DNA from 2 places in the Nonomuraea sp. NPDC005692 genome. Region 2 is predicted to be linked to the other one. Evidence: predicted binding sites of a transcription regulator. Region 2 holds the regulator's gene; the other holds the start of a gene.

Region 1 (11,435 bases), on a different contig from region 2:
GTCGTCGGCCGTCCCGACCCGCGGCTGGGCGAGGAGGTCGTGGCGTTCGTGCAGCTCAGGCCGGGGGCCGAGGAGAGCGCCGAGGAGCTGATCGAGTGGGCGCGCGACCGGGTCGGACGGGTGAAGTACCCGCGCGAGGTGCGTTTCGTCGAGTCGATCCCGGTCACCAGTGTGCTCAAGCTCGACAGGAAGGCCCTGCGCCGCCTGTTGTGACCGTGCGCGCACACCAAGTCGGGCGCGTCCGTATTCCGTGATAAACGTTGACCTGTCTGGAGGTGAACGTGAGTCAAGAAGATCCGTCCGGCTACCCGCACCTGCCTTACGGGGCGCCCTACGGCGAGCAGCCGCCTCCGCAGTACGGCTACGGCTACGGCGTGCCGCCGCGGCGCGACGAGGGCCCGCAGGCCGCCGCCATCGTCGCCGTCGTGCTCAACTTCCTGTCCCTCGCCTCCTGCCTCAACGTGCTCGGCCTGCCCGGCGGCATCCTGGCCGCCGTGGCGCTGACGCGGGCCCGCGAGCAGCCCGGAAGCGCCCGTTCGCTGCTGGTCTGGAGCTGGGTGTTGTTCGGCGCCGGTTTCGTGCTGAACGTCGGGCTCTTCCTCTTCCTGGGCCTCACCGGCCGCCTGGACGACTGATCGATTACCCGTTCCGGGACTGTTCCTGCCGTCGTGTGTGTTGGATAAGGGTCAACCGTAGGAAGGGATGTCCGTGAACGACGGCCCGCTCATCGTCCAGTCGGACAAAACGCTGCTGCTCGAGGTCGACCACGAGAAGGCCGACGCGTGCCGCAAGGCGATCGCGCCGTTCGCCGAGCTCGAACGAGCGCCTGAACACGTCCACACCTACCGCGTCACGCCACTCGCCCTGTGGAACGCGCGTGCCGCCGGCCACGACGCCGAGCAGGTCGTCGACGCGCTGATCGGCTTCAGCCGCTACCCGGTGCCGCACGCGCTGCTCGTCGACATCGCCGAGACCATGGCCCGCTACGGCCGCCTGCGCCTGGAGAAGGACCCGGTCAACGGGCTGGTCCTGACCTCGACCGACCGCGCGGTGCTCGAAGAGGTGCTGCGCTCGAAGAAGATCCAGCCGATGCTGGGCGAGCGCCTCGGCGCCGACTCGGTCATCGTGCACCCGAGCGACCGCGGCAACGTCAAGCAGGCGCTGCTCAAGCTGGGCTGGCCCGCCGAAGACCTGGCCGGCTACGTCGACGGCGAGCACCACCCCATCAAGCTGCTCCAGGACGGCTGGGAGCTGCGCAACTACCAGCGCGAGGCGGCCGACGCCTTCTGGCACGGCGGCTCCGGCGTGGTCGTGCTGCCCTGCGGCGCGGGCAAGACCATCGTGGGCGCGGCGGCCATGGCCCACGCCCAGGCCACCACGCTGATCATGGTGACCAACACGGTCAGCGCCCACCAGTGGAAGACCGAGCTGCTCAAGCGCACCTCGCTGACCGAGGACGAGATCGGCGAGTACTCCGGCAACAAGAAGGAGATCCGCCCGGTCACCATCGCCACGTACCAGGTGATGACCACCAGGCGGAAGGGCGTCTACAGCCACCTGGAGCTGTTCGACGCGCGCGACTGGGGACTGATCGTCTACGACGAGGTCCACCTGCTGCCCGCGCCGATCTTCCGGATGACCGCCGACCTCCAGGCCCGCCGGCGGGTGGGCCTGACCGCGACGCTCGTGCGCGAGGACGGCCGCGAGGGCGACGTGTTCTCCCTCATCGGCCCCAAGCGCTACGACGCGCCGTGGAAGGAGATGGAGAACCAGGGCTGGATCGCGCCGGCCGACTGCGTCGAGGTGCGGGTCACGCTGACCGACGAGGAGCGGCTGGCGTACGCGATGGCCGAGGCCGAGGAGCGTTACCGCTTCTGCGCCACCACGCCGTCCAAGACGTACGTGACCGAGGCGCTGGTCCGGCGGCATCTGGGCGAGCAGGTGCTGGTCATCGGCCAGTACATCGACCAGCTCGACGAGCTCGGCGAGCACCTCAACGCGCCGGTCATCAAGGGCGAGACCAGGGTCAAGGAGCGCGAGCGTCTCTACCAGGCGTTCCGCGACAAGGAGATCCAGGTCCTGGTGGTGTCGAAGGTGGCGAACTTCTCCATCGACCTGCCCGAGGCGGCCATCGCGATCCAGGTGTCGGGCACGTTCGGGTCGCGGCAGGAGGAGGCCCAGCGGCTCGGACGGGTGCTGCGGCCCAAGGCCGACGGCGGTGGCGCCCGGTTCTACACGGTGGTCAGCAGGGACACCGTCGACCAGGAGTTCGCCGCCCACCGGCAGCGCTTCCTGGCCGAGCAGGGATACGCCTACCAGATCATCGACGCCGACGACGTGCACGGCGGCGTGTGACGGGTTGAATGCCCGGCCGCTCGTTGCCTGAGCGGCCAGGCACGGCGTTTATGTCACGTCCACGAGACTCCACGGGTCGTCGACATCGAACCACCCCCCTCACCTGCGTACTATCACGCCGCCTGCGACATACCCCCATGATCCGACAATCGCACCTGAAATGCCCGACTTTTTCGGTATTCCCACGTTCACTCAGAGATACGGTCTTTGCCGGGTTCGCTAGCCGGCCAGCAGGCCGCCGAGGAACAGCACCGCTCCGGCGACGATCCACGCGGCGACCCCCGTCCCCATGAGGCGGCCGAACGTGCGCGGGTCCTGCCGGAACGCCGGGACCAGCCAGGCGGCCAGCGTGGCGCAGGCGGCCGGCACGGCGAACAACCCCGAGGCCGTGGAGACCGCGCCGAGCCGCCGGGAGCACGCCGACGGAGACTCGCCTCCCGCGCAAAACGCCTCCAGCCCCCAGCCGGCGAAGACCGACATCCCCCAGAGCGCCGCCAGCAGGAAGCTCGCGACCGTGGGGATCATCGGCGAGAGAACCAGGCGAAGCCGCGCCACCTTCCCTCTTTACCCCGCCGCGCGCCGGTAAATGCTTTGGAGGCACCGGACGGCCGCCGTTAAACTAGTCGATTCGCTGCCTTGACCACCTCCGTTTTCGACCCTGGGAGGCGCTTTCGCATGCCCACACATCAACTGGCTCCCGACATACCCTCCGACGTGCTCGCCGCCGAGCAGGCCCACCTGGCCGAGTCCAGGGCCGCGCTCAAGGCGATGCGGGCCCACGCCCAGTCGTTGTCGGCCGACGCGGCCGGCGACTGGGTCTCGCAGCAGATCCTCCAGTCGCTGCTGGACCAGCGCGTGGCCGCCCTGGCCGACCATCCGGACACCCCGCTGTTCTTCGGCCGGCTCGACCGCGAGGGCGGCGACGACCTGCCGGGCACCATCTACGTCGGCCGCCGCCACGTGCACGACGGCACCAGCCGGCCGCTGGTCATCGACTGGCGCGCGCCGGTGTCCCGCGCGTTCTACCAGGCCAGCCCGGCCGACCCCATGGGCGTCGTCCGCCGCCGCCGCTTCGGCTACCACGGCGGCGCGCTGACCGCGTTCGAGGACGAGCCGCTCGGCGACGGCGGCGAGGTCGGCCCCTCGAAGATCCTCACCGAGGAGATCGAACGCCCGCGCACCGGCCCGATGCGCGACATCGTGGCCACCATCCAGCCCGACCAGGACGAGATCGTCCGCGCGACGCTGGCCCAGACCGTGTGCGTCCAGGGCGCCCCCGGCACCGGGAAGACCGCCGTGGGCCTCCACCGGGCCGCGTACCTGCTGTTCACCCACCGCGAGCGGCTGGCCCGGTCAGGCGTGATGATCGTGGGCCCGAACCGGGCGTTCCTGTCCTACATCTCCTCCGTCCTGCCCGCGCTGGGCGAGGTCAAGGTCGACCAGACCACCGTGGCCGGACTGCTCGGCGAGCACGCCGCCGAGGAGGACCCGATGGTCTCCGCGGTCAAGGGCGACGCCAGAATGGCCGCGGTGCTCGAACGGGCGCTCTGGATGCACATCGTCAAGCCCGAGGACGGCCTGGTGTTCAGCAAGGGCGCCTACCGCTACCGGGTCGCCGACCACGAGGTGCGCGAGATGGTGGCCTCCCTGCGCGGCACCACCCGCTACCTGCCGGGGCGGGCCGCGCTGGCCCAGCGCCTGGCCCACCAGGTGCTGGTACGGATGGAGCAGCGCGGCGAGTCGCCCGACGACCGGGTCCAGGACGCGGTGGCCAGGTCGAGGCCGGTCAAGCAGCTCGTCGACGCGGTGTGGCCGAAACTGACGCCGGAACAGGTTCTGCACCGCCTGTTGTCCGACCCAGAATTCCTCACAAAGGCCGCCAAAACTGATTTGTCGCCTGACGAGCAGGAAATGCTGCTTTGGCGGAAGCCTTATCGGAGCTGGAAGTCCGCCAAATGGTCGGCCGCCGACGCCGCGCTCCTCGACGAGCTGCGCGACCTCATGGAGCGCACCCCGTCCCTCGGCCACCTCGTCGTGGACGAGGCCCAGGACCTGTCCGAGATGCAGCTGCGGGCGCTCGGCCGGCGCTGCCGCAACGGCTCGGCCACCGTGCTCGGCGACCTGGCCCAGGGCACCACGCCGTGGTCCACCAGCTCGTGGGAGACCGTGCTGAAGCACCTCGGCCAGGACGAGGGCGAGGTGACCGAGCTGACGCTCGGCTTCCGCGTGCCGCGCGAGGTGCTCGACTACGCGGCCCGCCTGCTGCCCTCGATCGCCCCCGCGCTGGCCGCCCCGCGGTCGCTGCGTCCTGGCGCGGGCTCGCTCACGGTCCGGCCGGGCGGCACGGTCGCCGAGGCGGCCCGGGAGGTGCTGGCCAGGGAGGGCTCGATCGGGGTCATCGTCCCCGACGCGATGGTGGCGGCGGTCTCCGAGTCGCTGTCCGGCCTGCCGCACGCGGTTCTCGACCCCGACGCGACGCAGGAGCACCGCCTGCTGATCGTGCCCGCCACGCTGGCCAAGGGCCTGGAGTACGACCACGTGATCGTCGTGGAGCCCGCCGACATCGTCGAGGCCGAGCCCCGCGGCCTGGCCCGCCTGTACGTGGTCCTGACCCGCGCGGTCACCTCGCTCACCGTGCTGCACGACAGGCCGCTCCCGGCGCAGCTCGGTACCTGACGGAGGGCGGGCACGGCCGCTTCTAGGATGGCCTGAAGGACTGTCGACCTAGGAGGATGCCGTGCCCGCACCGCTTCCGCATGAACACCTGCCCCCGGTCCCCGCGCTCGTGGTGGAGAGCGACGACATCCGCGACGGCGAGCGGCTGAACGACCTCCACGTCTTCGACGACTGGGGGATGACCGGCGGGAACGTCTCGCCCCAGCTGCGCTGGTCGGGCGCCCCCGAGGGCACCCGCGGCTACGCCGTCACCTGCCACGACCCCGACGCCCCCACCGGCAGCGGCTTCTGGCACTGGGTGCTGTTCGACCTGCCCGGCGACACCGCGGAGCTGCCCAGAGGCGCGGGCACCGGCCCAGACTTCAAGGGCCTGCCCGCCGGCGCGGTGCACGCCCGCAACGACTACGGCACCAAAGAGTACGGCGGCGCCGCTCCCCCGCCCGGCGCCCCCCACCGCTACGTCTTCACGGTGCACGCGCTGGGTGTCGACGAGCTGGGCGTCGGCGGCGACGCGAGCCCGGCGGTGGTCGGCTTCAACATCACCGCCAACACGCTGGCCCGCGGTCACATCGTCGCGCACTTCGGCGTCTGAGACCGGCACAACACCGCGGCGAAGGCGCCCCGTTCACGTACGGGGCGCCTTCGCCGTGGTGCCGCGTCGGGTTCGTACGCCCGGCGTCACCAGACGGGGTTCAGTCGCCCTGCACCAGTTCGTCGGCGAACGTGATGTCCCCGGGCGCGTTGGACGACAGGTCCTCGCTCTCGCCGGCCATCTGGCCCTCGAAGGCGTCCGAGGCGTCCTCGCGCTCACCTGACAGGTCCGTGCCTTCGTCCGAGGTGTCCTGGCGCTCGCCCGACGTGTCCGTGCCCTCCTCCGAGGCGTCCTGGCGCTCGCCGGACCTGTCGTCGGCCTCCTCCGACGACCCGTCCTCGCCTTCCTCCGACGACCTGTCCTCGCCCTCCTCCGACATCTCCCCGCGCTCGTCCGACGACGTCCACCTCGACGGCGAGGCGCAGTAGTCGCGGTCGTACAGTTCCAGGTAGCCCGCGCAGTAGGGTACGTCGACGTACTCCAGGGCCTCGTCCAGGTAACCGTGGTCGTCTGCCTGGGCGGGCATCGTCATGGCGGCCGCGGCGGCCATCATGACGGCTCCGAGCCCGAGAACGCGCGCGGTGCGGGAATTCATGTAACTACTCCTTTGTGCGGTGAATCGTCACTTCGTTTCGTTACTGTCCGTAGTCAATAACTACTAAACGTGACGCGACCGGACACAACAAAAGGCGGCCGGATCCTTGGAGATCCGAACCGCCTTCTGATGCGTCAGCGACCAGGCGAAGCCTAGAAGTCCATGTCGCCGCCGCCGGGCATGCCGGCCGGAGCAGCAGGGGTCTTCTCGGGCTTCTCGGCGATGACGGCCTCGGTGGTGAGGAAGAGCGCCGCGATGGAGGCGGCGTTCTGCAGCGCGGAGCGCGTCACCTTGGCCGGGTCGATGATCCCGGAGTCGAACATGTTGACGTACTCGCCGGAAGCGGCGTTGAGGCCCTCGCCCGGGGTCAGGTTGCGCACCTTCTCCACGACGACGCCGCCCTCGAGGCCCGCGTTGACCGCGATCTGCTTGAGGGGCTCCTCAAGAGCCTTCTTCACGATCGCCGCGCCGGTGGCCTCGTCGCCGTTGAGCTCGAGCTTGTCGAACGCCTTGGCGCCGGCCTGCAGCAGCGCCACGCCACCGCCGGGGACGATGCCCTCCTCGACGGCCGCCTTGGCGTTGCGCACGGCGTCCTCGATGCGGTGCTTGCGCTCCTTGAGCTCGACCTCGGTCGCCGCGCCGGCCTTGATGACCGCCACGCCACCGGCCAGCTTGGCCAGGCGCTCCTGCAGCTTCTCGCGGTCGTAGTCGGAGTCGGTGCGCTCGATCTCGGCGCGGATCTCGTTGACCCGGCCGGAGATCGCCTCGGCGTCACCGGCGCCGTCGACGATGGTGGTCTCGTCCTTGGTCACCACGACCTTGCGGGCGCGGCCGAGCAGGTCGAGGGTGGCGGTCTCGAGCTTGAGGCCGACCTCCTCGGCGATGACCTGACCGCCGGTCAGGATCGCGATGTCGCCCAGCATGGCCTTGCGGCGGTCGCCGAAGCCCGGGGCCTTGACGGCCACGGAGCGGAACAGGCCGCGGATCTTGTTGACCACCAGGGTCGCCAGGGCCTCGCCGTCGACGTCCTCGGCGATGATCAGCAGCGGCTTGCCGGACTGCACGACCTTGTCGAGCAGCGGCAGCAGGTCCTTGTTGGCCGAGACCTTGCTGTTGACGATCAGGATGTACGGGTCTTCGAGAACGGCCTCCATGCGGTCGGAGTCGGTCACGAAGTACATCGACGTCATGCCCTTGTCGAAGCGCATGCCCTCGGTGAGCTCGAGCTCGAGACCGAAGGTGTTGCTCTCCTCGACGGTGATGACGCCTTCCTTGCCGACCTTGTCCATCGCCTCGGCGATGAGCGAGCCGATCTCGGGGTCGGCGGCGGAGATGGAGGCGGTGGAGGCGATCTGCTCCTTGGTCTCCACGTCCTTGGCCAGCTTGGAGAGCTCCTCGCTGACCCGCTCGACGGCGGCCTCGATGCCCTTCTTCAGGGCCATCGGGTTGGCGCCGGCGGCGACGTTGCGCAGACCTTCGCGCACCAGAGCCTGGGCGAGCACGGTGGCCGTGGTGGTGCCGTCGCCGGCGACGTCGTCAGTCTTCTTGGCGACTTCCTTGACCAGCTCGGCGCCGATCTTCTCCCACGGGTCCTCGAGCTCGATCTCCTTGGCGATGGAGACACCGTCGTTGGTGATCGTGGGAGCGCCCCACTTCTTCTCCAGCACGACGTTGCGCCCCTTGGGGCCCAAGGTCACCTTGACGGCGTCGGCGAGCTGGTTCATACCGCGCTCGAGACCGCGCCGGGCGTCCTCGTCAAACGCGATCATCTTGGCTGCCATAAGGCTAGACCTCCCAGATGCAGGGTGGCGTGTCCTGGACCGAGCCGACGCCCGCGACGGCATAGGCCTGCATCTCCGTTCGGCAGACCCCATCGTCTCGATCCGAGTTGTTGGCACTCTGCCACACAGAGTGCCAACGAACTGTTTAGCACTCTACCCTGCCGAGTGCAAGCCACGGGCACCCCACCCCAGCTCATCGGGCAGGTCATCGGGTGCGCCGGTTCGTACGGCGAGCCGCCCCGGAGGTGCGACCCGCCGTGCGAAGCCGACGGAGGAAACAGTGGCGAGCCGTACGGACTGCGCTGCCGCACGTCCCACCTGGTGCATACCAGCGAGGGTGAATCAGACCGTGCGGACGGACTCCGCCTGCGGCCCCTTCTGGCCCTGCGTGATCTCGAACTCGACACGCTGTCCCTGTTCGAGAGAGCGGTACCCGTCCATCATGATCGCTGAGTAATGGACGAATACATCCTTACCACCGTCTACCGCGATGAAGCCGTAGCCCTTGTCCGCGTTGAACCACTTGACGGTGCCCTGCGCCACTTCCGACTCCTCTTACTGGGCTCGCAGATCTCGCCCATTCCTTCGCGAGACCCGTAATCGCATGACTTTTGGGAAAATCAGCCAGACGATCGCCCTCGACCATACCTGTGGCACGGGGTTTGGCAACAGAGTCAACCGACAAAACGCTAATTTCATCGAAGGCTGAGTCGTTCGAGGTTGAATTTGGTTCTAAAACAAGAAGGCGCCCACAAGGGGCGCCTTCAAGAGTCGGTGGTCCGGCGGTCAGCCGCCCGCGACGGCAGGGATGATGGAGATCTGAGCGCCTTCAGGGGCGGGAGTGTCCAGCCCCTCGACGAAACGGACATCCTCTTCACCAACGTATACGTTGACAAAACGACGAATCTTGCCCGATTCATCCAGAATTCTCGCGCCGATCCCCGGGTAGTCGGAGTCGAGCTTGGCGAGAACGTCACGAAGAGTCGCCCCTTCGCCACTCACCTCGGCGTTACCCCCGGTGTAAGTGCGCAGAATGGTGGGAATCCGCACAGAAACGCTCATGGTTTTTGTTGCCTTTCCTGGATTGTCAGACAGTCGCGCGGAACGCGTCGAGAGAGGGCCGGATCACGGCGGTGGGCCGCGCGTCGTCGCTGATCGCGTCGAGCGTCTTGAGGCCGTCGCCGGTGTTCAGCACCACGGTCTCGGCCTCGGGGTCGAGCCTGCCCGTCTCGACGAGCTTCTTCAGCACGCCCACCGTGACGCCGCCCGCGGTCTCGGCGAAGATGCCCTCGGTGGAGGCCAGGAGCTTGATGGCGGCGACGATCTCGGGGTCGGTGACGTCCTCGACGCCCCCGCCCGTGCGCCGGGCGATGTCCAGCACGTACGGCCCGTCGGCGGGGTTGCCGATGGCCAGCGACTTGGCGATCGTGTCCGGCTTGACCGGCTGGACCACGTCGTGCCCCGCCTTGTACGCCGTCGAGACCGGCGAGCACCCGGCCGCCTGTGCCCCGAACACCTTGTACGGGGTGTCCTCGACCAGCCCGAGCGCGATCAGCTCCTTGAACCCCTTGTCGATCTTCGTGAGCTGGGAGCCGGAGGCGATGGGGATGACGATCTGCTCGGGCAGCCGCCAGCCGAGCTGCTCGGCGATCTCGTACGCGAGCGTCTTGGACCCCTCGGCGTAGTAGGGCCGCAGGTTGACGTTGACGAACCCCCACTGCTCGCCCAGCGGGTCGCCGATCAGCTCGGAACAGAACCGGTTGACCTCGTCGTACGTGCCGTCGATGCCGATCAGCCGGCCGCCGAACACCCGGGCCATGGCGATCTTGGCCGCTTCGAGGTCGGCCGGGATGAACACGCACGCGTCGAGACCGGCCCGCGCGGCGGCGGCGGTGACCGCGCCGGCGAGGTTGCCCGTGGAGGAGCAGGAGAGCGTGTGGAAACCGAAGTTCCTGGCCGCCTCGACGGCGATGGCGACCACCCGGTCCTTGAAGGAGTGGGTGGGGTTGCCCGAGTCGTCCTTCACGTGCAGGGACCGGATGCCGAGCGCCTTGCCGAGATTGCCGGCCTTGACCAGCTTCGTCCAGCCCGGGTTCATGTTGGGCTTGCTCGCCACGTCGGCGGGGACCGGGAGCAGGGAGCGGTAGCGCCAGATGTTGGCGGGGCCGGACTCGATGTCCGCGCGCGTCACCTGGCCGAAGGAGTAGGCCGCTTCGAGCGGCCCGAAACACTCCAGGCAGGCGAAGCTGGGGCCCAGGGGGTAGCGCGTGCCGCACTCGCGGCAGGACAGAGCGACGGCAGGACCAAAGTCGAGCGACATGAAGCGAGGCCTTCCCTCATCTTCGCCCGCGGCCACCTTGACCGCGAACCGGAATTGGCACCTTGTCCCGGTCGGCCTCGCCAGGTCGCGAGTACAAGCCGGGAGGGTTGCCGGGGCTTCGCAGGGCCGGTCCCTCCACCCCTCTGGATGAGCAATATTCAGTTGTCGAAAAGGACTCTACCTTCTCAAGTGGCGGAAACAACCGCCCGTCTCACGATTTGAGAGGACACGTCTCACCGATAGTCCTCCCCGAGGACTCCCTGCACGTACTTGCGGGCCTGGTGGATGCGGGACTTGGCCGTGCCGAGCGGGATGTTGAGCTGCTCGGCCACCTCGTTGTAGTCGAGCTGGACGATGTCGCGCAGCACCAGCGCCTGGGCCAGGTCGGGCTTGTCGGCCTCCAGCGCCTCCATCGCGTCGAGCAGGTCGAGCCGCGAGCCGGCGATCACGCTGACCCGCCGCGCGTCCGGCTTCTGCATCGGCAGCTCCTCCGACGTCTGCTCGGCGGCCCTGCGCTTCAGCGAGCGGTACGTGGTGCGCGCGCAGTTGGCGGTCACGATGTGCAGCCAGGTGCTGAACCTGGCCCGCCCCTCGAACCGGCCGATGTTGCGCGCCACGGCCAGCAGAGTGTCCTGCGAGGCTTCTTCCGCGTCCTGGTGATAGGGCAGGATCCGGGCGCAGTGGCGCATCACGTCAGGCTCGATCCTGGCCAGGAGCTCGCCGAGCGCGCGATGGTCTCCGGCCGCGGCCGAGCGGGCGAGTTCCTCGGTTAGCTCATCTAGCGCCATAGCTGGGATCCTATGGGCGAAGGGAGCCCAAATGAACAGCGTTCTCGTGGCGTCCAACCGCGGGCCGGTCTCCTTCACCGTCGACGACGACGGTGAGCTGACCATGAAACGCGGTGGTGGCGGCCTCGTCTCGGGCCTGTCGGGGGTGGCCAAGGAGCACGGCGTGCTGTGGGTGTGCGCCGCGCTGTCCGACGGCGACCGCAGCGCCGTGCGCCTGGCCCCGGGGGGCCGGCTCGACCGCGGCGGCTACGACACGGGCGCCCTGCGGATGCTCGACATCCCCGCGGCCACCTTCCACCGCGCCTACAACGCCGTGGCCAACTCGACC
Region 2 (11,435 bases):
TGGTTGTCCTCGGCGATCCAGCTCAGCGCGCCGGGATCGAGGGTGACGGCGGCGCTGGTGACGTGCCCGGCGCGGGTGGAGGCGGTCAGCAGCAGGCGGGTGGGGATGGCGGCCAGCGAGCCCCACGCCCGGCGGGCCAGGACGGCGGCGAGCGCGGCCATGGCCGACGCCGTGGCGGTGAGCGCGGGCAGGGGGGCGCTCGCGGCGGCCGCGAGCGCCGTACGGGCCTGGCCGCTGACGGCGACCACGGCCAGCACCAGGAGCGCGACCAGCACGCCGGTCAGCCAGAGGTTCCAGGCCGGGGAGGACTGGGCGAGCATCGCCAGCGCCATGCCCGCCACGCTCGCCGCCGTCGCCAGCGCCAGCGCGGCCAGCAGCCGCCACACCAGCGCGCCGGGCGCGCCGAGCGCGGCCAGCAGCCCGAGCCCGAGCAGCAGCCCCGCCACCAGCGCGACGAACATGAGCACCCGCCCGGTACGCCCGAGCAGCCGCCGCCGGTCCAGCGGCGAGGTCAGCAACCAGGACGCCTCGGCCGCGGGCACCATCACCGGCCCGGCCACCCGAGCCAGCGCCAGGCAGCCCGCGAACCCCAGCAGCACCAGGGCGACGCCCGCGCCCATCCGCCCCGGCTCGACCGTCCCGCCCAGGCCGGACACCACCGACGACAGCGGCTGCCCGACGACGGCGAGCAGCATGCACAGGCCGAACAGGCTGACGTAACGATCGACCAGCCCGGCGGGGGCCCGCCCGCGCGCCCGGACGAACGCCCGCACCGACCGCACGCTCACCTCGCCCGCGCTCACCGCCCGGCCGCCTTCCCGGCCAGGCCGGTCTCCTGAACGACGGCGTCGTGGCCGCTCATGCGGGCACCCCCGCGGGGGAGACCCGGCGGGCGGCGCCCGCGAGGGTCTGGTCGTGGGTGGCCATCACCACGGTGCCGCCCTCGTCGGCGTACTCCTCCAGGAGTTCGCCGAGCCGGACGCGGAAGGCCGCGTCGAGGCCGCGTTCGGGCTCGTCGAGCAGCAGCAGCGTGCTCGGCCTGAGCAGCGTGGCGGCCAGGCAGAGGCGCTGGCGCTGGCCGGTGGACAGGTTGAGCGGCGGCGCGTCGGCCCGTTCGGTCAGCGCGAACTCCGCCAGCGCCGAATCCACCGTCATGCGCGCCTCGGCGTACACGGCTCCCATGAGCTCCAGGTGCTCGCGTGCCGTGAGCCCCGGGTACCAGGCGGGCTCGTCGCCGAGCAGCGCCACCGCGCGCCAGAAGGGCGCGTCGTCGGCGGGCTCGGCGCCGAACACGCGGACCCCTCCGGAGGTGGCGGGCTGGAGGCCGGCCAGGCAGCGCAGCAACGTGGACTTGCCCGAGCCGTTGGGCCCGACGACCGCCACGACCTCACCCGGCTCGACGGCCAGGTCGAGCCCCCGGAGCACCGGATTGCCCCCGAGCTCGACGGACAGGTCCGTGACTTCGATGATCAAACCGCTCACCGTTCGAGCGTAGCCACCCCGCCGGCCGTCCGCGTGACCGGCCTGCGGGGCCTTTCCGCGGCCTCGCCGAGGGCGGGAGAGCCGATTCTGTCGGTGCCGGTCGCTACCTTTGCTGTTCCCGAACACCAGTGCTACTGGAGGGTGACGTGATTGCTTCTGAGCGATTCGAGCGTGCCGCTGTGCTGGGGGTGGCCGTGGCGGAGGAGACCCGGCGGCTGCTGCGGCTTCACCTGAGACCCGCCGAGGTGGGCGGCGACGGCAGGGTGGTGGTCGACGTGCCCTATCCCGACGCGGCGGTGGTGGCGGCGCTGCTCGACGTCGCGGCCGAGTGCTTCGGCGAACGCGGCGGCTCGGTCGAGGAGACCAGGCAGGCGGCCCTGGAGACCCTGTTACAACTGGCCGGGTTCGACGCCGACTCCCAGCTCGCCCGGGTGGCGCCGGAGCCGGGCGACAGGCGCGGGTGACGGCTCGGCGAACAGGCCGAATGGGCACATATTCGTTCTTCAGCGTCGATGGGCTGAGAAAAGCGGAAAAATCGGTGCGTCACGTGCCTGTCCGTCCGCTACCGTCGCGGCATGCGCATCCTCTCCGTCAACGTCGGGCTGTCGTCCGATGCGGAATGGGCCGGCAAGCTCGGCCGTACGGCGATCGACAAGCGGGCCGTGCCCCACCGGGTGGCGGTGCTGCGCAACGGCCTGGCCGGCGACGAGCGGGCCGACACGCCCAACCACGGCGCCCCCACCCACGCCGTCTACGCCTACGCCCGCGAAGACTACGACTGGTGGCAGGGCGAGCTCGGCCGCGACCTGCGCGACGGCCGTTTCGGGGAGAACCTGACCACCGCCGGCCTCGACGTCAACGATGCCCTGGTGGGCGAGCGGTGGCGCGTCGGCAGCGCCCTGCTGGAGGTGACCGGCCCGCGCATCCCCTGCGTGGTGTTCCGCAACTGGATGGACGAGCCGGGCTGGCTCAAGCGCTTCACCCGCGCCGCGCGGCCGGGCGCCTACCTGGCCGTGGTGGAGCTGGGCGAGCTGGGCGCGGGCGACGAGGTGGAGATCGTCTCGCGCCCGGAGACCGGCATGACCGTGGCGGACGCCTTCCGCGCCCGCCACGGCGACACCGACGCGCTGGCCCGGGTGCTCGCGGTCCCCGGCCACGACCCGGAGTGGGACGAGATGGCCGCGCGGGCCGGCCGGGCGGGCGGCTAGAGACCGTCCACCCGGCCGGGCGCCCGTCTAGCGCAGGACGGAGTACAGGGCCGAGGTGAGGGAGGCGCGGGCGTCGTCCTGGTCGATCGACCACATCATCGAGCCGCCCAGCCCCTTGAGCCGGATGTAGGCCGCCTTCTGCAGCAGCGACGCCGGGTCGTCGTAGGACCAGAACTCGTTGCCGTCGTACAGCCACATCGCGCCGGTGCGCAGGTCCCGGTAGCGCTTGCCGGGCTTGGCCGCCAGGTCCTTGTAGTCCTCGCTGCCCGGCCCCCACTTGCCGGCGGCCGGTCCGGTCGCGGGCTGCCAGAGGCCGTCGCCGCCGCCGGTCACGCCGGTCCAGCCCTGCCCGTACGCGGGCACGCCCACGACGATCTTGCGGCCGGGCGCGCCGCGCGACAGGTAGTCGCGGACGGTCTGGTCCACGCTGTACCTGACGGGGTTGGGGTCGCGGCGGTCGTTGAACAGGTTCCCGTTGTGCCCGGTCCGCGATTCCCACGTGCCGTGCAGGTCGTACCCCTGGACGGTGGCGAAGTCGAGCGACCGGAACACGCGGCGCACCTCGAACCCGGCGTCGATCTTCGCGGCGGCGGCCGGGAGGAAGGCCGTGAGCTGGGAGCTCGCCGAGAAGGCCCGGAGCTGGGCGCGCAGTTCCTCGACGAAGAGGGTGAAGTTCCGCCGGTCCTCGGGCCTGATCACGTTCCCGTCGTTGCCCGCCGAGCCCGGCCACTCCCAGTCCAGGTCGACGCCGTCGAACACGCCGGCGCCCGCGCCCGGCTCAAGGCCCGGCAGGTTGCCGCGCAGCCACAGGTCGACGCACGACCGGGCCAGCGCGGACCGCGACTCGGCGGTGAGCACCGCGTCGGAGAAGTACTTGGACCCGGTCCAGCCGCCGAGCGAGATCAGCACCTTGAGGCCGGGGTGCTTGGCCTTGAGCTTGCGCAGCTGGTTGAGGTTGCCGTTGAGCGTCTGGCCCGGCTGGTCGGCGACGCCGTCCACGCTCTGCTCGGCCGGCACCGGGCGCTGCCAGTCGGCCCAGGGGTCGGCCGAGTAGCAGGAGCCCTCGGCGTTGACGAAGCCGAAGGCGTAGTTGAGGTGGGTGAGCTTGGCGGCGGCGCCGCTGGTGTCCACGTCCTTGACGTGGTAGTTGCGCCCGTACACGCCCCACTGGATGAAGTAGGCGACCCGCTTGAATCCGGGATGGGCCTCGGCGGGCGCGGACACCGCCGTGAGCCCGAGTAAGAGCGAGAGTGCGAGGAGGATCTTCTTCACGGGCGCTCCTGGGGGGTGAACTTATAAGAAACTTTCCTATAAGTTGACGCGATCGTAGAACCGTCACCCCGTGCCGTCAACGACGCGCGCCACCTCCTCGGCGCTGGAGAACAGCCGCCACGCGCGCGCCGGGTCGCCGAACAGCGACAGCACCAGATCGGCCACCTCCTGCCTGGTCGCGGCGGCGGCGAGCAGCGTCAGGACGTGCTCCGCCGGAGGCCGCAGGAAGGCGTTCGTCCACGCGACGACCGGCTCGGCCGCCACCCACATGCGCCGGGCCGTCTCCCGCGCGAACGCCGCGTCGTACGGCCCGCCCGCCGCGACGGCGTCGGCCGCGATCCAGGCGCAGGCCGAGCCCAGGTTCGCGCCCTGCCCGGTGATCGGGTCGTTGGTGACCCAGGCGTCGCCGAGCGCCAGCGCCACGCCGCCGCCCGGCAACTCGGCCACCGCCTCGCGCACCACCGGCGTGATCGCGCCCTGCAGCAGGTCCTCCGGCCCGAGCAGCTCGAACGCGGCCGGATCGAGCTGCTCGGCCAGGCGCGGCGCGTGCTCGGGCAGCAGGGCGAGCAGCGTCTTGCAGAACTCGTCGGCGGGCACCCGGGCCAGCACGTCGAGCGGCCCGCCGGGGATCGCCTCGACCAGGACGCCGCCCCGCACGCCCGACCGCGTCATCATCGCCATGCACAGGATCTCGCCGCAGTCGGGCGAGATGTTGAAGCCGAAGGCCGGCCCCGGATCGAACCCGTGGAACAGCCCGGCGGCCAGGATCCGCTGCGGCGCCTCGTACGGAGACCACGCCGGAACGCGCGGGAACAGCTCGCGCACCGAGCGCCGCCCGGTGGCCACCACCATCAGCTCGTGCCCTCGGGACCAGCGGGCGACCTGGCCGGCGTCCGGCGGGAGGGGATCGACGACCAGGTGGCCGCCCCTGCTCGTGTAGTCGTCCATGAGCGCAGGCAGCAGCACCCGGAAGTCGACCCCGTGGAACGGCTCCGTCACGCGGCCGGTGAACTCCAGCGGCGGATCGCCCTTGATCGAGAGGCTGCCGCTGACCAGCAGGCAGCCCGGGTCGAGGAAGTGCAGGCTGCCCAGCTCCCGCTCGCGGTCCTGCGCGCGGCCCATCCTGCCGACCGTGTTCGGCAGCCGCCCACGGCCCAGGTCGGCCGCGTCGCCCTCGCTGTAGAGCGTGGTCGCGACGCCGAGCTGCTGGAGTCGCAGGGCCAGCGTCAGCCCGGAGATCCCCGCGCCCACGATTCCGACGCCCGTCATGTGCCGCCTCCTTCGATGGCTCGGAGCACACCCGTGAGCAGGCACACTGGATGACGTGCCATCCACCCTGCCCGACGGCGATCCGGCGCCCGCCTCCGGCGAGCTGCCCGACAGCGCGCTGCGCGGGCTCGGCGAGCGCCCGTTCGGCTTCTACGTGCACGTGCCCTTCTGCGTCACCCGCTGCGGCTACTGCGATTTCAACACCTACACCGCCGCCGAGCTAGGGCCCGGCGCCTCCCATCGCGACTACGCCGACACGGTCGTGGCGGAGGTGCGCCTGGCCCGGCGCGTGCTCGGCGACGCCGACCTGCCCGTGGAGACGGTGTTCTTCGGCGGCGGGACGCCCACGCTGCTGCCTCCCGAGGACCTGGCGCGCGTCCTGGCCGCCATCGACGCCGAGTTCGGGCTGCGGCCGGGGGCGGAGGTCACCACCGAGGCCAACCCCGAGTCCGTCGACCCCGCCTACCTCGACAAACTCCGCCAGGGCGGCTTCAACCGGGTCAGCTTCGGCATGCAGAGCGCGCGTGAGCACGTGCTGCAGGTGCTCGACCGCAGGCACACGCCGGGCCGTCCGGCACGGGCCGTCAAGGAGGCGCGGGCGGCCGGGTTCGAGCACGTCAACCTCGACCTGATCTACAGCACGCCGGGGGAGTCCGACGACGACTGGCGGGCCTCGCTGGCCGCCGCGATCGAGGCCGGGCCCGACCACGTGTCGGCGTACTCGCTGATCGTGGAGGAGGGCACCAGGCTCGCGGCCCGGATCCGGCGCGGCGAGCTGCCGATGCCCGACGACGACGTCGCCGCCGACCGCTACCTGATCGCCGAGAAGATGCTGACCGAGGCCGGTTTCGGCTGGTACGAGGTGTCCAACTGGGCGACCTCCGAGCAGGCCCGCTGCCGGCACAACCTGCTCTACTGGACCGGCGGCGACTGGTGGGCCGCCGGCCCCGGCGCCCACAGTCACGTCGGCGGCACCCGCTGGTGGAACGTCAAGCACCCGGCCGCCTACGCCCAGCGCCTGGCGGCGGGCACCTCGCCCGCGCACGCGCGCGAGGTGCTCACCGACGACGACCGGGCCGCCGAGCGGCTGATGCTGGAGCTGCGGCTGGTCTCCGGCTACCCGCTCGCCGAGGTCGCCCCCGGCGCGCGCACGTCCGTGGCCAGCGCGCTGGCGCGCGGGCTGCTGGAGCCCGAGCCGTTCAGGGCGGGCCGGATGGTGCTCACCCTCAAGGGGCGGCTGCTGGCCGACGCCCTGATCACCGAGCTCATGTGATCAGGCGGATGGCGAACGGATAGCGGTAGTTCTCGCCCCGGTTGGTGGCGATGGCCGCCTGCACGTGGAAGATCAGCGACACGATCCACACGATCGGGAACAGCAGCAGGCCGACCAGCACGATCGTCAGCACGGTCGCCACCAGGTAGCCGATGAACATGGTGATCTGGAAGTTCAGGGCCTCGGCGGCCTGGTCCCTGACGTAGGGGGACTCGTCCTTCTTCATCAGGTAGATGATCAGCGGGCCGATCCAGGAGACCAGCAGGCCCAGCAGGTGGGAGAGCATGGCCATCGTGGTGTCGTCGCTGCCGCGGCGCGGGCCGAACCGGCCGGGCACGTACGGCCCGGCGGGGTAGCCGTAGCCCGGCTGCTGCCCGTAGCCCGGGGCCTGGCCATGGCCGGGGGGCTGGCCGTAGCCCGGCGGCGGGGGCACGTAACGGGGCGGCGAGGGCATGGGACCGGGCTGCGGACCGGGGCCGCTTGGCGGCTGCCGCCCGTAGTCGGGCTGGGAGCCCGGCTGCTGGCCGTAGCCGAGCTGTGGGCCCGAGCCCTGGTCGCGGGGTACGTCGGAAGGCGGGACGTAAGGGGTGGAGTCGTCGGCGGGCGGCGGCGGGTCCTGGCTCATGATGCCTCCGTAACGAAGTCGATCAGTTCCTCGACCCGGCCGAGCAGCTCCGGCTCCAGGTCGGTGTAGGACGAGACGGCGCCCAGAATGCGCCGCCAGGCGTCCGCTGGCTCCATGCGCCAGCCCAGTGCGGCGAGCACGCCCTCCTTCCACGGCACCCCGCGCGGCACGTCGGGCCACCCCGGGATGCGCAGCACGGACGGTTTGACCGCCTGCCAGATGTCGATGTACGGATGACCCACGACGAGCACGTGCGGCGAGGTGATCCGGGCCGCGATCCGGCTCTCCTTCGACCCCGGCACCAGGTGGTCGACCAGCACGCCCAGCCTGCGGCCCGGCTCGGGGGCGAACTCGGCCACGATGGCGGGCAGGTCGTCGACGCCCTCCAGGTACTCGACCACGACCCCCTCGACGCGCAGGTCGTGGCCCCAGATCTTCTCCACGAGCGCGGCGTCGTGCACGCCCTCGACGTAGATCCGGCTCTCCTTGGCGACCCGGGCCCGCAGCCCCTCCACGGCGATGGACCCGGACGCGCTGCGCCTGGGCCCCGCCGGGGCCGCGGCCGCCGGGCGCACCAGCGTCACGGCCCTGCCCTCCAGCAGGAACGCGGCCGGCGCCAGCGGGAACAGGCGGCGTTTGCCGAACCGGTCCTCAAGGGTGACGGCCTCCTTGTCACAGGCCACCACGGCGCCGCAGAAGCCGCTGTCGGCGTCCTCCACGACCAGGTCGAGTTCGGCGGGCACCTTCGGGATCTTGCCCTTGCCCGGCCGCCGCCAATTGCCCGCCAGCACATCACCCTCGTACACACGGGGACCGTAGCAAATCACCCGCTGACCGCAAGGCGCTTACGCGCGCCGCTGCGCCGTACGAGGATGACGACGGTGCCGATGATGCCGATGAGCAGGCCGGCGCCGGGGAACAGGAACAGGGCCGCGACCCCGCCGAACATGCCGCCCGCCGCGGAGAGCAGGTCACGGCCTACGCCGAAGCGGGCCGACGACTCCTCCTGCGTGGCGCAGGTCAGCTGGTAGTCGCCCTTGGCGGGGGCGTTGACGGCGAGGATCTGCTGCCAGGTGGTCCCGCCGGCGCTGAGCGTCTGGGTGCCGGAGACCTTGACCAGCCTGGCCTGGGCCGGGCCGCCGGAGATCTCGCACTGGTAGTTGACCCGCGTGTCGGTGGCGATGTAGACGGCCGGGCGCTTGGCGGGGTCGATCGCGACCTTCACGCTTTCGCCCGCCGCGAACGTGGTCGTCGGGGCCGTGTCCGTGACGCTGCTCAGCACGCCGCCGGCGAACACGACCACGCCCACGACGCCCAGCACGACGGCGACGGCCCACACGACGGCGATCCACCACAGGCGCGGCTTGATCGCCTTGCCGTCGATCCTGGCCGGGAACTGCGGCTGCCGGCCGTACTGGTTGTGGGCGCCGTACTGGTCGGGCTGGGCGTACTGGTCGGGCTGGGCGTACTGGTCGGGCTGGGCGTACTGGTCGGGCTGGGCGTACTGGTTCTGCTGGCCGTACCCGGGCGGGGGGCCGTACTGGGCGGGCGGCTGTTGTTGCTGGTAGGGCGGCTGGCCGTACTGCTGGGGCTGGTACGGCTGCTGACCGTACTGGTTCGGCTGACCGTAGTAGGGACCCTGCCCCTGGGGCGGTCCGTACTGCGGGGGCTGGGAATTGTCGGTCATGCGGCAAGTGTGAGGCCTGTCGCTTGTAAGTCGCTAGCAACAGGATGGGACCTGGTGTTATCGCACCTTGTGGGCGAGAGCCGTACACTTGGCACTCGGGAACACGGAGTGCTAGACCTGTCGTTTCCCTGTTAGGCAGAGGCAGGAGGTGAGCACGTGCTCGACGATCGGAAGCTTGCGGTGCTCCGCGCCATTGTCGAAGACTACGTGTCCACCAACGAACCGGTGGGCTCCAAGGCGCTGGCGGAGCGCCACAACCTCAAGGTCTCCCCGGCAACGGTCAGGAACGACATGGCCGCTCTGGAGGAGGAGGGCTACATCACCCAGCCGCACACCAGCGCGGGCCGCGTGCCGACGGACAAGGGCTACCGCCTGTTCGTCGACCGGCTCTCGCAGGTCAAGCCCCTGTCGGGGGCCGAGCGGCGGGCGATCGAGACCTTCCTCGCCGGCGCGGTCGACCTCGACGACGTGGTCTTCCGCACCGTGCGGCTGCTCGCGCAGCTCACCAGGCAGGTCGCGGTCGTGCAGTACCCGACGCTGACCCGTTCCACGGTCAGGCACGTCGAGCTGGTCCCGCTCAACGACCGGCGGGTCATGCTCGTGCTGATCACCAACACCGGGCGCGTCGAGCAGCGCGTGATCGAGCTGCCCGAGGTGGTGGAGGACGACCGCATCGCCCATCTGCGCGCGGTGCTCAACTCCTGCCTCGACGGCTGCGGGCTGGGCAACGTCCCCGAGCTGGTCGCCGACCTGCCCGAGCGGCTGCCCGCCGAGGATCGGCCCGCCGTGGCCACGATCCTGTCGGTGCTGCTCGAAACCCTCGTCGAACGCCATGACGAGAAGATCGTGTTCGCCGGCGCGGCCAATCTCGCGGGCGCCGACTTCGCCACCGGCCTGCGCGACGTGCTGGAGGCGCTGGAGGAGCAGGTCGTGCTCATGCGGTTGCTCGGCGAGACTTCCACAGACACCCCGTCCGCGCTCACCGTGCGCATCGGCTCGGAAAACCCCTACCTTCGCGGCACGTCCATCGTCGCAACCGGATACGGTTCTGGCGACAACCAACTGGCCCGGCTCGGCGTGCTGGGTCCCACGAGGATGGACTACCCCGTGACGATGGGCGCCGTACGCGCGGTGGCACGCTACGTCAGCCAGATCCTGGCTGCATCTTAAGAGGTCGATAAGTGGCAAACAGCGACTACTACGCCACCCTCGGGGTGCGCCGTGACGCCAGTCAGGACGAGATCAAGAAGGCCTACCGCCGCCTCGCCCGCGAGCTGCACCCCGACGTGAACCCCGATCCTGAGACCCAGGAGCGGTTCAAGGAGATCACGCAGGCCTACGAGGTGCTGTCCGACCCGAACAAGCGCCAGATGTACGACCTGGGCGGCGACCCCTTCGGCGGCGGCGCGGGTGCGGGCGCGGGCGCCGGTGGCTTCGGCGCGGGTTTCCCCTTCAGCGACATCATGGACGCCTTCTTCGGCACCGCGGGCGGCACCCGCGGGCCGCGCTCGCGCGCCAGGAGGGGCCGCAACGCCACCATCAGGGTCGAGCTCGACCTGCGCGAGACGGCGTTCGGCACCACCCGCGAGCTGGTCGTGGACACCGCCGTGCTGTGCGAGGTGTGCCACGGCGCCGGCGCGGCCCCCGGCACCCACCCCGACACCTGTGACATGTGCAGCGGGCGCGGCGAGATCTCCCAGGTCACCCGCTCGTTCCTGGGCCAGGTCATGACCTCGCGGCCGTGCCCCCAGTGCGGCGGCTTCGGCAGCATCATCCGCCACCCCTGCCAGGAGTGCTCGGGCGACGGCCGGGTGCGCACCCGCCGTACGATCAAGGTCCGCATCCCCGCGGGCGTCGAGGACGGCACCCACATCCAGCTCGCCGGCGAGGGCGAGGTCGGCCCCGGCGGCGGCCCGCCCGGAGACCTCTTCCTGGAGATCGTCGAGCGCGCGCACGAGATCTTCGAGCGGCGCGGCGACGACCTCCACTGCACGGTCCAGATCCCGATGACGGCCGCCGCGCTCGGCACGATCCTCGCCGTCGAGACGCTCGACGGCTCCGAGGAGATCGACGTGCGCCCCGGCACCCAGTCCGGCCAGGTCATCACCATGTACGGGCGCGGCGTGCAGCGGCTCAACGAGTCCGGCAGGGGCGACCTGCTCATCCACGTCAACGTCGAGACACCGATGCGGCTCGACCAGACGCAGGAGGACCTGCTGCGCGAGCTGTCGAGGTTGCGTGGAGAGGAGCGGCCGCCGGGCAAGTTCGCCCCGGGCCAGCAGGGTTTTTTCTCCCGCCTGCGTGACGCCTTCAACGGCAGGTGACGATCACCCGTGACCGTCCCCGTGTTCCTCGCCGAGGACCTCGACGGCGCCGAGCTGACGCTCGACGGGCCTGAGGGGCGGCACGCGGCCTCCGTGCGGCGCCTGCGCGCCGGCGAGCGGGTCGACCTGACCAACGGCGCGGGCGACGTCGCCGAGTGCGTGGTGCGCGAGGTGTTCAAGGAGGGCCTCGCGCTCGACGTGCTCGCCCGCTACACCGTCGAGCCGCCCGCGCGGCGGCTGGTGGTCGTCCAGGGGCTGCCCAAGGGCGACAGGGGCGAGCTGGCCGTCGAGATGA

The links. The regulator HrcA, encoded in region 2, represses chaperone genes, less so after heat shock. The targets are predictions, from matches to a motif close to TTGGCACTCTCNNNNNGAGAGTGCCAA.
Region 1: groL (chaperonin GroEL) is a predicted target of HrcA. The motif match lies at 8,110-8,136, and genes of this name have one in related genera.

What each region holds. Positions count from the first base shown of each region.
Region 1 is NZ_JBEXYU010000015.1:32,541-43,975, reverse strand. It holds gene ABZ459_RS28105 (AMP-binding protein) at 1-213, shown strand, start outside; gene ABZ459_RS28100 (hypothetical protein) at 282-635, shown strand; gene ABZ459_RS28095 (DNA repair helicase XPB) at 703-2,355, shown strand; gene ABZ459_RS28090 (hypothetical protein) at 2,575-2,910, opposite strand; gene ABZ459_RS28085 (AAA family ATPase) at 3,031-5,031, shown strand; gene ABZ459_RS28080 (YbhB/YbcL family Raf kinase inhibitor-like protein) at 5,093-5,623, shown strand; gene ABZ459_RS28075 (hypothetical protein) at 5,724-6,218, opposite strand; gene groL (chaperonin GroEL) at 6,371-7,999, opposite strand; gene ABZ459_RS28065 (cold-shock protein) at 8,342-8,542, opposite strand; gene ABZ459_RS28060 (MoaD/ThiS family protein) at 8,786-9,061, opposite strand; gene thrC (threonine synthase) at 9,087-10,319, opposite strand; SAM riboswitch class I at 10,333-10,473, opposite strand; gene ABZ459_RS28050 (RNA polymerase sigma factor) at 10,553-11,107, opposite strand; gene ABZ459_RS28045 (trehalose-6-phosphate synthase) at 11,139-11,435, shown strand, end outside.
Region 2 is NZ_JBEXYU010000039.1:65,118-76,552, forward strand. It holds gene ABZ459_RS45685 (DUF6297 family protein) at 1-803, opposite strand, end outside; gene ccmA (heme ABC exporter ATP-binding protein CcmA) at 859-1,482, opposite strand; gene ABZ459_RS45695 (hypothetical protein) at 1,629-1,946, shown strand; gene ABZ459_RS45700 (MOSC domain-containing protein) at 2,058-2,690, shown strand; gene ABZ459_RS45705 (glycoside hydrolase family 18 protein) at 2,718-3,962, opposite strand; gene ABZ459_RS45710 (styrene monooxygenase/indole monooxygenase family protein) at 4,026-5,231, opposite strand; gene hemW (radical SAM family heme chaperone HemW) at 5,287-6,504, shown strand; gene ABZ459_RS45720 (DUF4870 domain-containing protein) at 6,497-7,129, opposite strand; gene ABZ459_RS45725 (DUF3097 domain-containing protein) at 7,126-7,935, opposite strand; gene ABZ459_RS45730 (DUF456 domain-containing protein) at 7,953-8,816, opposite strand; gene hrcA (heat-inducible transcriptional repressor HrcA) at 8,973-9,986, shown strand; gene dnaJ (molecular chaperone DnaJ) at 9,998-11,140, shown strand; gene ABZ459_RS45745 (16S rRNA (uracil(1498)-N(3))-methyltransferase) at 11,150-11,435, shown strand, end outside.